Regions from separate parts of the Sphingomonas faeni genome, predicted to be linked through region 1. Evidence: predicted binding sites of a transcription regulator. Region 1 holds the regulator's gene; the other holds the start of a gene.

Region 1 (5,957 bases):
CCGGCGCAGCGATGCCCGAAGGCGCCGACACCGTCATGGTCCAGGAAGAGGCCGAACGGGACGGCGAAACCCTGATCCTCGCCGGCGAAGGCCCGGAGACATTCGGCCGCAACACCCGCCGCAAAGGCCTCGACTTCACGACCGGCACCCGCCTGATCGCCGCCGGCGACCGCCTCAGCCCCGCGCGCATCGCGGTCGCCGCGACCGGCGGCCATGGCAGCCTCACCGTCAACCGCCGCGTCCGCGTCGCCGTCGCCGCCACCGGAGACGAACTCGTCCCCCCCGGCTCGACGACCGACGGCGTCGCACTCCCCGAATCGAACGGCATCATGCTGGCGGCAATGCTCGCCGACATGCCCGTCGACATCATCGACCTCGGCATCCTGCCCGACAATCTCGAAATCCTGCGCGAGGCGTTCGCCAGCGTGCAGGCCGACCTGCTCGTCACCACCGGCGGTGCGTCGGTCGGCGATCACGACCTGGTCCGCCCCGCAATCGAGGCGGCCGGCGGCACGATAGATTTCTGGCGGATTGCCCTGCGCCCCGGCAAGCCGATGATGGCCGGCCGGATCGGCGAGATGATGGTGCTCGGCCTCCCCGGCAACCCGGTCTCCGCGTTCGTCACCGCCACGCTGTTCGTGAAGCCGGTCGTGGCGCACATGGCCGGCGCGCGCGACCCGCTCCCTCAGTCGACCCACGCGCTGCTCGGCGAAGACCTCCCCGCCAACAATGCTCGGACCGACTATCTCCGCGCCGAACTCCGCGACGGCAAGGCCTATGCCTCGACGATCCAGGACAGCTCGATGCTCCTCACGCTGGCCCGCTCGACCTGCCTGATCGTCCGCGCCGGCAACGCGCCGGTGGCATACGAAGGCGAATCGGCGGAAATCCTCGTTATCGCGTGATACGGACGCTTGACGGCGTTAATTATGTTCCATAGAAGTTCCCAGTCTGTTCCGGACGGAGAACCGCCATGCTCACGCGCAAGCAGCACGAACTCGTCTGCTTCATCAACGATCGCCTCAACGAAACCGGCGTATCGCCGTCGTTCGAGGAGATGAAGGACGCGCTCGACCTCAAGTCGAAGTCGGGCGTCCACCGTCTGATCAGCGCGCTCGAGGAGCGCAACTTCATCCGCCGCCTGCCGAACCGCGCACGCGCACTCGAAGTGCTGCGCATGCCCGAGCGGGCGGAGAAAAAGGCGCCGTCGAAGGCGTCGAACGTCAAGGCGGCCCCCACCGCCGCAACGCCGCAACCGGCCAACGACGTCATCGAGATCCCCCTCCACGGCCGCATCGCCGCCGGCGTCCCGATCGAGGCGTTCGAAGGCAGCACGATGCTAGCCGTCCCCGCCGCGCTTCTCGGCACCGGCGAACACTATGCGCTGGAAGTCTCCGGGGACTCGATGGTCGAAGCCGGTATCCTGGACGGCGACTACGCCCTAATCCGCCGCACCGAGACCGCCCGCGATGGCGAGATCGTCGTCGCGCTGATCGAAGACAGCGAAGCCACGCTGAAATACTTCCGCCGCGAAGGCGCGATGGTCCGCCTCGACCCGGCCAACCGCGCCTACGACCCCCAACGCTACGCCCCCGCGCAAGTCCGCGTGCAGGGCAAACTCTCCGGCATCCTCCGCCGCTACGACTGAACCGCTCCATCGCGGAGCCGAGCGTGCCGCGAACTGAACGAGCGCGCGGCACGCTCAAGAACGGGCGGATCGCGCCAGGGGTGGCGATCGCCCGCCTCGAGGATCGTCACGACCGTCCCCGTCCCCAAAGTCAGCGCGACCCCGCCCGTCCGTCGCAGAACACGGCGGTCCAGCTTTAGCCACCGCGGCACACAACGTTTCGGCAGACCGCGTTCGCTGACCACGACGTCAGCGCTGCGACAGGCGGCGATCAGTTCGGCGATTGGGACCATATAGGCGCTGCGGGTCGCGAGGATCCGCCACATCCTTCCCCGAGCGGCGATATCGGTGACGCAAAGATCACGACTGCATCGAGCGTCGGGCTGATCCGCAAGCAACAGCGGCTCGCCGTCCACCCCGCCATTCTCGGCGAGCATGTCCCGCGTATAGTCCCCAGCCCGATCACGCAGCATAGCCAACCCCGCCGCCGTCCGCACCGCAACATGACGACCGTCACCCGTAACGAGAACGTCAGGCGCCGGTGTTGTCAACGCCCAGATCGCTCCGGCCACCAGCGGCAGCAGCCCCAGTTGCCGCAACCGCGTCCGCCACAATGCAATCCAAATCCCTCCAACGACCATCAGCGCAAACGCCGCCGTCGGCATCGCCGGCAAGGACCGCACCGAACCGGGGGCGCCAGCGACGATATGTGCAAGCCACAAAAGCGCATCGAGCGAGCGCTGCACCAGCCACCAGATCGGCGCGCCAAGACCGCCGGCGTCGAGCAGCAACGCGAGCGCTTCCAACGGCATCACGACGAACGTCGTCAACGGAATCGCGACGATGTTGGCGAACGCCCCGTACAGCCCGGCCTTGTGGAAATGATAGACCGCGATCGGCATCAGCGCGAATTCGACCAGCAGCCCCGTCAGCAACAGCGACGCGACGCCGCGTGCCAGCTTGCGTCCTCGCCCCTCGTCATGTGGCCCGAAGAATGCGCGGATCACCGGATGTTCGTGCAGGGCCATGATGGCGGTGATCGCCGCGAACGACAGTTGGAAGCTAGGCCCGGCCGCCGATTCCGGCAACACCAGCATGACGCACGCCGCCCCCGCCGCGACGAGCCGCAACGTCATCGCCTCGCGTCCCATCGCCAGCGCCGCCAGCACGAGCAGCGCCGCGACGCACGAACGGATCGTCGGCACCTGGCTCCCGGTCAGCAAGGTATAACCGATCGCCGCCGCCGCCCCGGCCAACGCGGCGATCAACGGCAGTCGCGCGTGCAAAGCCAGCCACGGACTGAGCGCCAGCAGACGCAACACGATCAGCATCGTCGCCGCCACCGCCGCGGTAATGTGCAGTCCGCTCACCGACAGCAAATGCGCGAGACCTGCCCGGCGCATCGCCTCCGAATCCTCTTCGCTGATCGCGCCGACGTCGCCGGTCGCAAGCGCGGCCGCGATACCGCCCGCGCTGCCATCCAGCCGCGATACAATATGGTGCGACAGCGCGACACGGATGCCAGCGCCTGATTCGCTTGACCTAGTCACGACCACCGGTGCGAAGCCGCGCCCGGTCGCGCCGATCCCGCCGAACCACGCGACGCGCGCGAAGTCGTACGCGCCCGGCACCGCGGGGAGCGGCGGTGGCATCAGCCGCGCCCGCAACTGGATGACCGCCCCCGTCCCCAGCAGGTTCGGCGCATCCGCTTCCGCCAGATTGACGCGGACGCGGTACGGCAAGGATATTGGCTGCCCGCCGGTCTCCACCCCCTTCCCAACCGGCAATACCGTCAGCCGCACCAGCTTCCGCGCCACCAACGGCTCGATCGCCTCAACCTTCGCCGAGAAACGCGCGATCGTCGGACCGCCCAGAACCGGCCGCGCCACCCATTCCGACCGCGCCCAGATCAACCCGAGCCCCAGCGCCGCCGTCAGCAACCCGATCGCCAGCGCCCGCGCCGCACGACCGCCCTGCCCCACGGCCAGACATGCCAACCCGCCTGCGACCAACAGCAGCACCGCGACGCACCACGCTGCCGGGTCCGGTAACGCAAACCACAGCGCGATCCCGCCGCCGAGCATTACCGGCAGCCACAGCACCAGTTGGTCGCGCTCTGCCTCCAGCCAGCGTTCCACGGCCAGCCCGACCACGGCAAGCCCAACGACAGCCCCCCATCGCGGCACGCCCATTTGTCGCCGCCAAGGACGCATGCTAGGGGCGGCGACGGCTGTTATGGCCATCGTTTCTCCATTGTTTCATCAGTCTGGGAGCACCCGCGGTTGGGCGCAATATCTGATACGGGCACCGCCAATTCGGCCGCACCCGTGGTTACCCGTTTCGCTCCGTCGCCGACGGGGTTCCTGCATCTCGGCGGCGCGCGCACCGCGCTGTTCAACTGGCTGTTCGCAAAGGCGAACGGGGGTAAGTTCCTGTTGCGGATCGAGGATACCGACCGGGTCCGCTCGACCCAGCCGGCGATCGACGCGATCATCGACGGGATGCGCTGGCTCGGGCTAGACTGGGACGGCGACGTCGTCATGCAGTTCGCCGGGGCCGAGCGCCACGCGCAGGTCGCGCACGAGATGCTGGCGAACGGGCATGCCTATCGCTGCTACATGACCAACGACGAGATCGCCGCGATGCGTGCCGAGGCACAGGCCGCAAAGAAGCCGCTCCGCATTCGCAGCCCGTGGCGCGATCGTCCGGCGAGCGAGGCCCCCGATCTTCCGCATGTCGTCCGCCTGCGCGCGCCGCAGGAAGGTGCCGTCACGATCGAGGATCGCGTGCAAGGCGCCGTTACGGTCAAGAACGAAGAGATCGACGACCTCGTCCTGCTCCGCTCCGACGGTACGCCGACGTACATGCTCGCGGTCGTCGTCGACGATCACGACATGGGCGTCACGCACGTCATCCGCGGCGACGATCACCTCAACAACGCGTTCCGCCAGTTGCCGATCTACCGCGCGATGGGCTGGCCCGAGCCGATCTACGCGCATATCCCGCTGATCCACGGTCCCGACGGCGCCAAGTTGTCGAAGCGTCACGGTGCCGTCGGTATCGAGGCCTATCGCGACGAGATGGGCATTCTGCCCGAAGCGTTCGACAATTACCTGCTCCGGCTCGGCTGGGGGCACGGCGACGACGAAATCATCAGCCGCGAGCAGGCGGTCGAGTGGTTCGACCTGTCGGGCGTCGGCAAGTCGCCCTCGCGCTTTGATCTCAAGAAGCTAGAGAATCTCAATGGCCATTATATCCGCGAGGCCGACGATGCGCGGCTGGCGCAGCTTGCCGCCGACCGGCTCGGTCACGGTCTGCCGGACGGCGGATTGGCGCTTCTGACTCGCGCGATGCCGGTCCTGAAGCCACGTGCCGCAAACCTGAACGAGCTGGCCGAAGGATCGAATTTCCTGTTCAGCCAGCGTCCTTTGGCGATGGATGACGCCGCGTCGAGCCTTTTGCAGGGTGAAGCGAGTGCGATTTTGGCGAATGCGCATGCTGAACTTGACGCGCTCGACAAGTGGGATACGGAAGCGCTCGAAGGCGCGGTACGGCGCGTGGCCGAAGCCCGAGGGGTCAAACTCGGTCAGGTCGCACAGCCGCTTCGCGCCGCGCTGACGGGACGCAAGACGTCACCGGGAATATTCGATGTGCTCGACCTGCTCGGGCGCGACGAGAGCCTCGGTCGGATCGCCGACCGAATGGCTAGCTGATAAGATTTCGAGGAAGGATACAAGCATGAGCGAGACCGCAACCCTCAAGGTCGATGGCAAGGATTTCGATTATCCGGTGATGTCCGGAACGGTCGGGCCCGACGTCATCGATATCCGCAAGCTGTACGCACAGACGGACAATTTCACTTATGATCCAGGCTTCACCTCGACGGCGTCGTGCCAGTCGAAGCTGACCTATATCGATGGTGACGCAGGCACGCTGCTGCACCGTGGCTACACGATCGGTGAACTGGCCGAGCAGTCGAACTTCATGGAAGTCGCCTATCTGCTCCTGAACGGCGAACTGCCGAGCGCGGACGAGCTGGCGAACTTCTCGAACACGATCACGCGCCACACGATGGTCCACGAGCAGCTCGCGCAGTTCTTCCGTGGCTTCCGCCGCGACGCGCATCCGATGGCGATCCTGTGCGGCGTCGTCGGCGCGCTGTCGGCCTTCTATCACGATTCGACCGACATCCATGATCCTGCGCAGCGCGTGATCGCGTCGCATCGCCTGATCGCCAAGATGCCGACGATCGCCGCGATGGCGTACAAGTACAGCGTCGGCCAGCCGTTCGTCTATCCGGACAACACGCTGAGCTACACTGGCAATTTCC
Region 2 (5,957 bases), 440 kb from region 1:
CCGCGCTTCTGCCGCTCGCCGATGCCGCACGACGGAACGACGCGAAGGCTGCCAGCGCCGCGATCGCGACGCTCTCGACCGGGCCGCTCGTGGTCCTCGCCCCCTCGCTCTACGCCTGGGTCGCGCACGCCGAGGGCCGCGATCCCGAACCCTCGCTCGCCACCGCCGCGAGGGACCCCGTCGCAAACCGCTTCGCCACCGAAACGCGGACGTTGATCGCCGCCACACCGCGCAAGCAACCGCTCGCGATCGGTGTCTCGCGCCTGCTCGCCCGCCTCGCGGGCGACCTCAGCGCGGGCGAACCCTCGCCGCTATCGATCGCGCTGACCCAGGCCGCCCTGCGCGCCGACCCGAGTTTTGACGCCGCCCGTGTCCTCCTTGCCGACGCGCTCGCCCGCAACACGATCGTCGACCGCGCGCTCGCCGTTCTCGACGAGATCGACCCGAAAAGCCCGTCCGCATCGGCTGCCGCCGCCGAACGCATCGACATCCTGTCGAACGCCGACCGCGACGGCGAAGCGCTCGCCGCCGCCAAGAACCGCGTCGACCAGAGGGACGCCGGGCCCGCCGACTGGCAACGCTATGCCGACCTGCTGCTGACCACCGGCAACCCCGCCGAAGCCGCAACCTGGTATCAGCGCATCATCGCCGCGGACGATGCAAAGGGCGGCAATTGGGGCAATTGGCTGCAATATGGCGGCGCGCTCGACCAAGCCGGTCGCTGGCCCGAAGCGCGCGACGCGCTCGAAAAAGCCGTCGCCCGCGGCCCGGCCCAACCGCTCGCGCTCAATTACCTCGGCTTCGCGCAAGTCGAGCACGGCGACGACATTCCCGCCTCGATCCGCCTGCTCGAACGCGCCAGCCGCCTCGACCCGACCAACCCCTCGATCACCGACTCGCTGGGCTGGGCCTACCACCTCTCCGGCGACACGGCCCGCGCGCTTCCCCTGCTCGAACGCGCCGCGCAGGGCGAACCGGCCAACACCGAGATCGGCGACCATCTCGGCGACGCCTATTGGAGCATCGGCCGAAACTACGAAGCCCGCTACGCCTGGCGGGCCGCGCTCCTCACCGCCGAACCAACCGAAATCGCCCGCATAACCGCCAAGATCGCCAACGGCCTCCCGCCAAAAGCTCGCCGCTAGTCCCCTCATCAACCGGGAAGAGGAAAGGGACCCGCACCGCACACGGGGTGAGGGTGAGGCCGTTGCGAACCGATGGCCCTCTAAGACCGACCAGTTTCAACCGCGGATATTGGCGTTTCAATAAGAAAGGCGTCCGGTCCCCCGCCGTCATCCTGACGAAAGTCAGGACCCAGAGCCAAGGACGGCACGATCGTTACCCTGGATCCTGACTTTCGTCAGGATGACGAACGCAGGAGAATACACCTCCAAAGTTGCCAGCGCCCCGCCGTCAGCTAAGCCAAGCCAAAATCCGCTGAACCTCGAGACCCAAAATGCCCGCCATCACCGAACCCGCCCCCGCAAAGGTCAACCTGGCCCTCCACGTCCGCCGCCGCCGCCCCGACGGCTATCACGATCTGGAAACCCTATTCGCCTTCGCCACGGACGGTGACATGATCACGGTGGAACCCGCCCAAACCAACAGTTTCACCATAACCGGCCCCTTCGCCGCAGCACTCCTCTCACCCCCCAACACCCCCCCGGCGAAGGCCGGGGCCCAATCGGGAGAGGACCGTGAAAACGCACCCCACGCGCCCAACGCCCCCCCAGGCGCCGCCCCCTGGCAAGGCAATTTGGTAACCGCCGCCGCCGACGCCTTCACCACCGCCTTCGCCCCCGACGCCCACCACGCGCTAACCCTCGAAAAACACCTCCCCATCGCCTCGGGCATAGGCGGGGGCTCGGCCGACGCCGCCGCCACCCTCCGAGCGCTGGCCCGCCTCCACGGGATACCGACGACCGACCCCCGCCTCCACGAAATCGCCGCAAAGCTCGGCGCAGACGTCCCCGCCTGCCTCGCCAACCGCACCACGCTCGGCACCGGCAAAGGCGACACCCTCACGAACCTCGAAGGCCTGTCCGGCACGCCGCTCCTGCTCGTGAACCCGGGCGTCGCCGTTTCGACCGCGGCAGTCTTCAAGACCTGGGACGCCCAGGACCGAGGCCCGATCCCCGAAGGCGACCTCCTCGACCGCGCAAAAGCCGGCCGCAACGACCTGGAACCCCCCGCGCTGGTGCTAGCCCCCGAAATCGCCCAGGTCCGAGCCCTCCTGGACGCAGCCCAAAGCGTCCTCCTGTCCAGAATGTCCGGCTCCGGCGCTACCTGTTTCGCCCTGTTCCAAACCCCCGACGCCCGAGACACCGCCACAATCGCCGCTCGCGCTCACGGCTGGTGGACCCTCGCAACGACTTTGGCCTGAACGAAACGGCACAAACAATAGTCGCCCACCCCGGGACCCCGCGACCCCGCGGCCCGCGATGCGGCGACTGCGCGATGGCGCGGCCACACCACCACCCCATTTCCGTCATCCTGACGAAAGTCAGGATCCAAAGCCACAAATCAAACCGCCAGCCAGGACCCGTATCGAAACCGCCGACGAATCGACCAGCACGAGCCCACGCCCAAACAACCCGAACCGATCTCGACCTAACCGCGCAACGCGCTGGCCCGTAACCCCGCGCATTGTCGGTACGCGACCCACCCACAGGCACCACCCCGGCGAAGGCGGGGGCCCAATCGGGAAACGTCGCTGACAACCGCCGCACTTCGTTACGCCAACCTGTCCGCCGAGACCCCCGCACCGCCGGTGGGGGACCTGTCCAATTCAGAGAGCCACCAACTCGCCGCAAGCCATTGCCCCACGAACACGCGCGAAACCCAGCCACCGCAAAATTCCCTCCAAACCCACGTTCCCTACTTGTTCCATAAGAACAAATAGAATACATGGTGTTTGACGCGTTGAATGGCACGCGCGCTTGCTTTAGCGATGGGAGCTTATCAATGGCCGCTAATCTGAAAGTGATCGACACCGGCATGGCAACCGCAACCAACGACCGCCAGAAGGCGCTCGACGCCGCGCTCGCGCAGATCGACCGCGCATTCGGCAAGGGCTCGGCGATGCGCCTGGGCTCGAAGGAAACCATGCAGGTCGAGGTCATCTCGACCGGCTCGCTCGGGCTCGACATCGCACTCGGCGTCGGCGGCCTGCCGCGCGGCCGCGTGATCGAGATCTACGGTCCGGAAAGCTCGGGCAAGACCACGCTCGCGCTCCACGTGATCGCCGAAGCTCAGAAGGGCGGCGGCACCGCTGCGTTCGTCGACGCCGAGCATGCGCTCGACCCGGTCTACGCCAAGAAGCTCGGCGTCAACATCGACGAGCTGATCGTGTCGCAGCCCGACACCGGCGAGCAGGCGCTCGAGATCGTCGACACGCTTGTCCGCTCGAACGCGATCGACGTGCTCGTGGTCGACTCGGTCGCAGCCCTCGTGCCGCGCGCCGAAATCGAAGGCGAGATGGGCGACAGCCATGTCGGCCTCCAGGCGCGTCTTATGTCGCAGAGCTTGCGGAAACTCACCGGCTCGATCAGCCGCTCACGCTGCATGGTGATCTTCATCAACCAGCTCCGCATGAAGATCGGCGTCATGTACGGCAACCCCGAGACGACGACGGGCGGCAACGCGCTGAAGTTCTACGCCTCGGTCCGCCTCGACATCCGCCGCATCGGTGCGATCAAGGCCGGCGAAGAGGTCACCGGCAACCAGACGCGCGTGAAGGTCGTCAAGAACAAGGTCGCTCCGCCGTTCAAGCAGGTCGAGTTCGACATCATGTACGGGCAGGGCGTCTCGAAGCTCGGCGAGATCCTCGATCTCGGCGTGAAGGCCGGCCTCGTCGAGAAGTCCGGCGCCTGGTTCAGCTACGACAGCGTCCGCCTCGGTCAGGGCCGTGAGAACTCGAAGACGTTCCTCAAGGACAACCCCGAAACCGCCGACCGCCTCGAAAAGCAGATCCGCGCGCGCACCGACAAGGTCGCCGAAGAAATGATGGCCGGCCCCGACGCCGAAGACGACGTATAATCCCCTAAACCCCTCTCCCTAAGGGGAGAGGGAGGGGCCCATTGCCCTCGCAATGGGAGGGTGAGGGCACGCGGTTGATCGTGCAGGCGGCGTGGTGGCATCGGGCTTGCATCGGCCTCATCCTCGACTTTGCGCCGGCGTCAGATTTACTTCGTAGGTACCGCACTGCACCGCCGCCCCCCCAGTACTCCACCCCGGCGAAGGCCGGGGCCCAGTCGGAAAGGCGGCAATAACGAAGCGCGATCTTTCGTTACAATCGGCTCCCAACTGGGCCCCGGCCTGCGCCGGGGCAGCGGTTCCTACCGAATGCGGCACCTGTCCCCCTTGTTCTCCCGCGAAGGCGGGAGCCCAGTCTGGATCCCCGCCTTCGCGGAAAAACAACGAAGCGAAGACAACCGCGAAAGCAACACAACAGGCCCCGCGACGTCGCAAAATCACCCGACACCAAACCCACGCCAGCGTCTATACTTCCTATACTTCACTCCAAACCACTGCCCCCAAACCGCATCCGTAAAGCACCCCAACCCATGACCACAGCCTATGACTGGACCGGCAGAATAGGCGACGTCTGGGCCGAAGAATGGCGCCGAACCGACCGCAGTTTCACCAACCTGACCCCGCATTTGAACGCAGCGATCCTCGCCGCTGCCACTCCCCGAACCCGCAAGATCATCGACATAGGCTGCGGCGCCGGAGCAACCACCTTAGCCACCGCGCAAGGCCTCCCGAACGCGACCGTAACCGGCATAGATCTCTCGCCAAACCTGATTGAGATCGCCAGATACCGCGCCGCAACCCAAGCGAATGCCAGCTTCGAATGCGCCGACATCACTATCGCGGCCCCGAACCACGCCCCGACAGATCTCTACGTCTCGCGCCACGGCGTCATGTTCTTCGCAGACCCCGTCGCAGCCTTTACCACGCTCGTCGAAGCCGCCGCACCCGGCGCAACGCTGGTCTTTTCCTGTTTCGCCGAACGCACCGCCAACCGCTGGGCCACCGAAACCATCACCGCAACCGGCGGCGATGCGGGCCCCCGGGCAAGCACCGCACCAGGTCCCTTCGCGTCCGCCGATCCAACCCATGTCGCGACGATCCTCGAAAACGCGGGCTGGCAGGCCGCCCCGCCCAAGCGTATCGACTTCGCCTACCGGGCAGGTGAGGGCATCGACCCCGTAGCCGACGCCGTCGATTATTTCCGCCGCATCGGCCCCGCCGCCTCGGCCATTCGCGACGCCGCCCCAGAGGAACGCGAGCGCCACATCGCGCGTCTCACCCAGGTCTGCGAACGTCACGGCAACGGCACCACGGTGGAATTCCCCGCCGCCGCCTGGATCTGGACTGCGCGCAAATCGGCCGAATAATCGACAGGGGAGCCAGCATGATAACCGTCCACCACCTCGAAAACTCGCGATCGCAGCGTATCCTGTGGATGCTCGAGGAACTCGGCCTCCCCTACGAGATCAAGCGCTACGAGCGGAACAAGCAGACCATGCTCGCCCCGCCAGAGCTCAAGAAAATCCACCCGCTAGGCAAGTCGCCGGTGATCGAGGATGCCGATGTTCAAGGTGGCCAAGTCGTCGCCGAAACCGGCGCGATCGTCGAATATCTCGTAGACAAGGCGGACGGCAGACTAGGCGCCCCCGCCAAACGTGCCGACGCGCTACGCTACCGCTTCTGGCTCCATTATGCGGAAGGCTCGATGATGCCACCGCTGCTTCTGAAGCTCGTCCTCGCGCGCATCCCGATTATGGGCAAGGTCGCGGTCAGAAAGATCCAGCCGATGATCGACGTCCACCTCGACTATGTCGAATCGGAACTGTCGCAACGCCCCTGGTTTGCCGGCGCGGAGATGACCGCCGCCGACATCATGATGAGCTTCCCCCTCGAAGCCGCCCGCAGCCGCGGCGGCCTGAACG

Evidence for each region. The regulator LexA, encoded in region 1, represses DNA repair genes until DNA is damaged. The targets are predictions, from matches to a motif close to GTTCCNCNCTTGTTCT.
Region 2: a site for LexA is predicted at 2,873-2,888, ahead of recA (recombinase RecA). Genes of this name have one in related genera too.

What each region holds. Positions count from the first base shown of each region.
Region 1 is NZ_JAUSZF010000001.1:1,432,583-1,438,539, forward strand. It holds gene QFZ54_RS06590 (molybdopterin molybdotransferase MoeA) at 1-905, shown strand, start outside; gene lexA (transcriptional repressor LexA) at 974-1,648, shown strand; gene QFZ54_RS06600 (ComEC/Rec2 family competence protein) at 1,639-3,870, opposite strand; gene gltX (glutamate--tRNA ligase) at 3,910-5,340, shown strand; gene QFZ54_RS06610 (citrate synthase) at 5,366-5,957, shown strand, end outside.
Region 2 is NZ_JAUSZF010000001.1:1,876,810-1,882,766, reverse strand. It holds gene QFZ54_RS08745 (tetratricopeptide repeat protein) at 1-1,145, shown strand, start outside; gene QFZ54_RS08740 (4-(cytidine 5'-diphospho)-2-C-methyl-D-erythritol kinase) at 1,457-2,383, shown strand; gene recA (recombinase RecA) at 2,965-4,038, shown strand; gene QFZ54_RS08730 (class I SAM-dependent methyltransferase) at 4,566-5,402, shown strand; gene QFZ54_RS08725 (glutathione S-transferase family protein) at 5,420-5,957, shown strand, end outside.